DNA from 2 places in the Streptomyces sp. NPDC006259 genome. Region 2 is predicted to be linked to the other one. Evidence: riboswitches for the same ligand, from Rfam matches in the RefSeq annotation. Region 2 holds a riboswitch; the other holds the start of a gene.
What was found. Region 2 has a riboswitch for glycine ahead of gcvT (glycine cleavage system aminomethyltransferase GcvT). Riboswitches for the same ligand answer to the same signal wherever they lie in the genome.

Region 1: it holds a riboswitch for glycine, as region 2 does, so the genes downstream of both, gcvP (aminomethyl-transferring glycine dehydrogenase) here and gcvT (glycine cleavage system aminomethyltransferase GcvT) in region 2, are expected to answer to the same signal.

Annotation. Positions count from the first base shown of each region.
Region 1 is NZ_JBIAHY010000002.1:10,544-12,928, forward strand. It holds gene ACFYO5_RS06180 (hypothetical protein) at 61-348, shown strand; gene ACFYO5_RS06185 (PRC-barrel domain-containing protein) at 372-743, opposite strand; glycine riboswitch at 859-954, shown strand; gene gcvP (aminomethyl-transferring glycine dehydrogenase) at 1,139-2,385, shown strand, end outside.
Region 2 is NZ_JBIAHY010000009.1:318,493-320,877, forward strand. It holds gene ACFYO5_RS32985 (AAA family ATPase) at 1-547, opposite strand, end outside; glycine riboswitch at 723-822, shown strand; gene gcvT (glycine cleavage system aminomethyltransferase GcvT) at 976-2,094, shown strand; gene gcvH (glycine cleavage system protein GcvH) at 2,228-2,385, shown strand, end outside.

The DNA of each region.
Region 1 (2,385 bases), on a different contig from region 2:
GCTGCGGCACGCGAGGACCTCGCCGGGGTGCTGCTGGTCGGGTCCTGCGCGCGGGGCGCGGTGCGAGCGGACTCGGATGTCGATCTCGTCGTGCTGACGACCGGTCCGGGTCGGTGCACCGCGAAGGACGGCCTGGTGAGCGAACTCGCGCTGGGCGAGCTGATCCGCAACCGGGCCTGGGGCCCCGTCACCGAATGGCGGTACGTCACCGCTCCGGTCTGGAGGTCGAGGTCGGCATCGGGTCCCTCGACCGGGCGCGCACCGATCCGGTCGACGCCGGCACGCGACGCGTCGTCACCGACGGGGCCCGCGCCCTCCACGACCCCGAGGGGGTGCTCGAGGCGTTGATCCAGGTCTGCGGCCGGCTCCGGTCAGGTCTCCTCCGTGCCCGCCAGCCTGCCGAAGTCAAGGTCCGGCAGCGGTGGCGGAGCGGCCAGATCGAGGCCGTAGTGGTGGTAGAGCTGGAGTTCCTGATCGGGGGAGAGGTGGCGGCCCACGCCGAAGTCGGGGGCGTCCTTGATGAGGGCGCGGTCGAAGGGGACGTGGAGGGTGCCGTCGATCAGTTCGCTGGGCTCCAGGGGGACGAAGGCGTCCCTGCTGAACAGGCCGGTGCGTATGGCCGCCCATTCGGGCACGCCCGTCGCGTCGTCGAGGTAGACCTCGTCGATGGTGCCGATCTTGGTGCCGTTGCGGTCGAACGCCTTGCGGCCGATCAGGTTGCGCGGATCGATGTCGGTCTGCACGGGCCCCTCCACTTGGTCGCAAACTCGCCGTAAGAACTACAAAAGAGCACATCGGGGGTGGCGGCCACTCGAAAGGAGGCCTCATTGACCTCGCTGGTAGTCTGGCAACGGCTGCTGACCCCGTGCGGGAGAGTCCTCCGGAGATCACCGGAGGCGCCGAAGGAGCAAATCCTCCCCGGAATCTCTCAGGCTCACGTACCGCACGGACGAGGTCACTCTGGAAAGCAGGGCGGGTGCCGACGGCGTCGACGGCTCCCGTTCTCACCGACGGTGAAAGCCGGGCGCCCTCGGGCGGCCGGTGAAGCTCTCAGGTTCGAGATGACAGAGGGGGAGGCCGTCCGGGTACCCGCCAGTGGTGCCCCTCGAAGGTCGTGTCTGACCAGGAGGCCTCCGCAATGACCGCCCATCGCATTCCGCTCTCCGACCTCGAACAGGGAATCCCCTTCGAGCAGCGCCACATCGGGCCCGACCAGGAGGCGCGGGCCAAGATGCTCGCGCAGGTCGGTTACGGCTCGCTGGACGAGCTGACCGCCGCCGCGGTTCCCGATGTGATCAAGAACGCCGACAGGCTGGACCTGCCGGACGCGCGGACCGAGGCCGAGGTGCTGGCCGAGCTGCGGACGCTCGCCGACCGCAACCAGGTCCTGGACTCGATGATCGGGCTCGGTTACCACGGCACCTTCACCCCGCCCGTCATCCTGCGCAACGTCATGGAGAACCCGGCCTGGTACACCGCCTACACGCCGTACCAGCCGGAGATCTCACAGGGTCGGCTCGAGGCGCTGCTGAACTTCCAGACCATGGTCGCCGATCTGACCGGACTGCCGACCTCCGGCGCGTCCCTGCTCGACGAGGGCACGGCGGCCGCCGAGGCGATGGCGCTCTCCCGGCGCATGGGGAAGAACAAGAAGGGCCTCTTCCTGATCGACGCGGACGCGCTGCCGCAGACCATCGCCGTGATCGAGACCCGCGCCGAGCCGACCGGCGTCGAGGTCGTCGTGGCCGATCTCAGCGACGGCATCCCGGCCGACATCGCCGCGCGGGAGATCAACGGCGTGCTGATCCAGTACCCCGGCGCCTCCGGAGCCGTGCGCGACCTGAAGCCGGTCGTCGAGCAGGCGCACGAGCTGGGGGCGCTCGTCACCGTCGCCGCCGACCTGCTCGCGCTGACGCTGCTGACGTCACCCGGTGAGCTGGGCGCGGACATCGCGATCGGGACCACGCAGCGGTTCGGCGTGCCGATGGGCTTCGGCGGGCCGCACGCCGGCTACATGGCCGTCCGCGAGAAGTTCGCGCGCAGCCTGCCCGGACGGCTCGTGGGCGTGTCCGTCGACGTGGACGGCAACAGGGCGTACCGCCTGGCGCTGCAGACGCGTGAGCAGCACATCCGCCGGGAGAAGGCGACCAGCAACATCTGTACGGCGCAGGTGCTGCTCGCCGTCATGGCCGGCATGTACGCCGTCTACCACGGGCCCGACGGGCTCCGCGCGATCGCGCGGCGAACCCACCGCTACGCCTCGGTCCTGGCCGCGGGGCTCACCGCCGGTGGCGTCGAGGTCGTGCACGGCTCCTACTTCGACACCCTGACCGTGCGGGTGCCCGGGAAGGCCGCCGCGGCCGTGGCCGCCGCCCGGGGCAACGG
Region 2 (2,385 bases):
GGCGGTGGCGCCGGAACGCGTACCGGGAGACGCCCCGGCCGCGCTCGCGCTGGCCCTCCAGGGCGGTGTCCACCGTGACGTCGAGCAGCACCAGGTGCAGGGTGCCGTCGCGGCGGCGGGCCTCACGGGCCAGCCACGCGCGCACCCAGGCCTGCGTTCCGCAGTCGTGCACCACGACGCCCTCACCGGTGCGCAGCGCGCGGCGCAGACCGGCGTAGTGCGAGAGGCGGACCAACGGGCGGTACAGGGCGTACGGCAGGGCGCGCGGCATGCGGGCGTCCCAGCAGTCGCGGGTGTCCTGGGAGTCGACGCGGACGCCCGTGACCGTGCGCTTCATCAGCGTCGACTTGCCGCTGCCGGGCAGTCCCGTGACGACGACCAGGTCGCGGGGCCCGAACAGCAGGCCGTGCGGGCTGTGGCCGGCGCGGTCGCGCAGGTCGCGGACGACCGGGGCGGGCGGTGCGTCGCACGCCTCCCGGGCCGTGGCCTGCGGCTGGGCGGGCAGTGCGAGTGCCGAGCCGGCGGCGAGTGCCGTGGTCCTGTTCACCGTGTTCGTCCTCCCCTGGGGTGAGACAAGTCTTCTCCCCGTCGAGCGTAAAGAGAAGGTAATGCGCGCTGTCCGGCGTTTTCGTGCGCTTACCGCCACAGGCCGGTTACAGATCCGGTATGCCGTGATCGGGCGGGGCGTGCGATGATGGCCGCCCAACTGCATACCGGCCGTTTGAATCCGCGCGGGAGAGTCCCCACCGACAGCATCGCTGGGGCGCCGAAGGAGCAAGTCCCTCCCTTGAATCTCTCAGGCCCCGTTACCGCGCGGGCGAGGCACATCTGAAAAGCGGGTCACCGTGTGGTGGCTCCACCCAAGGTGCAACCCATGACCGGAGCCGTTCGCGGCGGTCATGGCGAACCTCTCAGGTTCCGATGACAGATGGGGAGGAACGACCTCGCCGTCATGCCCTGGGAGACGAACGCCCGATGAGCAGTACCCCGCTCCGCCACACCGCCCTCGATGCCCTGCATCGCTCGCTCGGTGCCACCATGACCGACTTCGCCGGCTGGGACATGCCCCTGCGCTACGGCTCCGAGCGCGACGAGCACCACGCCGTACGCACCCGGGCCGGCCTCTTCGACCTGTCCCACATGGGCGAGATCACCGTCACCGGCCCGCAGGCGGGCGCTCTGCTGAACTTCGCCCTGGTCGGCAACATCGCGGCCGTGGGCGTGGGCCGGGCCCGCTACACCATGATCTGCGACGCCGACGGCGGCATCCTCGACGACCTCATCGTCTACCGGCTCGCCGACACCGAGTTCATGGTCGTCGCCAACGCCTCCAACGCCCAGGTCGTCCTGGACGCGCTGACCGCGCGCGCCGGGGGCTTCGACGCGCGGGTGCGCGACGACCGCGACGCCTACGCGCTCCTCGCCGTCCAGGGCCCCGAGGCCGCCGGCGTCCTGAAGTCCCTCACCGACGCCGACCTCGACGGCCTCAGGTACTACGCCGGCCTGCCCGGTACCGTCGCCGGTGTCCCCGCGCTCGTCGCGCGCACCGGCTACACCGGCGAGGACGGCTTCGAGCTGTTCGTGAAGCCGGAGCACGCCGTCGAGCTGTGGCAGGCCCTGACGAAGGCCGGCGAGGGCGTCGGGCTGATCCCCTGCGGCCTGTCCTGCCGGGACACGCTCCGCCTGGAGGCGGGCATGCCGCTGTACGGGCATGAGCTGTCGACCGCGCTGACCCCCTTCGACGCCGGCCTCGGCCGGGTCGTGAAGTTCGACAAGGACGGCGACTTCGTGGGCCGCGAGGCGCTCGCCGCGGCCGCCGAGCGCGCCGCGACGAACCCGCCGCGCGTCCTCGTCGGCCTGGTCGCCGAGGGCCGCCGTGTCCCGCGCGCCGGGTACGCCGTGGTCGCGGGCGGCGAGGTGATCGGCGAGGTCACCTCCGGCGCCCCCTCCCCCACGCTGGGCAAGCCGATCGCGATGGCGTACGTCGACGCCGCCCACGCGGCGCCGGGCACGGCGGGTGTCGGCGTGGACATCCGGGGCAGCCACGAGGCGTACGAGGTCGTGGCGCTGCCGTTCTACAAGCGCGAGAAGTAGAGACTGACGCACGGCCCGAAAGCCGGGCCCAGACCCCCTCACGCGTGACCCTGCGCACATTTTCGCTGTTCACGCGTGTTTCCAGCTGTCCCCCATCCATCAGCACTCCCCGGCGTACAGGAGAATTCAGGCCATGAGCAACCCCCAGCAGCTGCGCTACAGCAAGGAGCACGAGTGGCTGTCGGGCGCCGAGGACGGCGTCTCGACGGTCGGCATCACCGAGCACGCGGCCAACGCGCTCGGCGACGTGGTCTTCGTCCAGCTCCCCGAGGTCGGTGCCACGGTGACCGC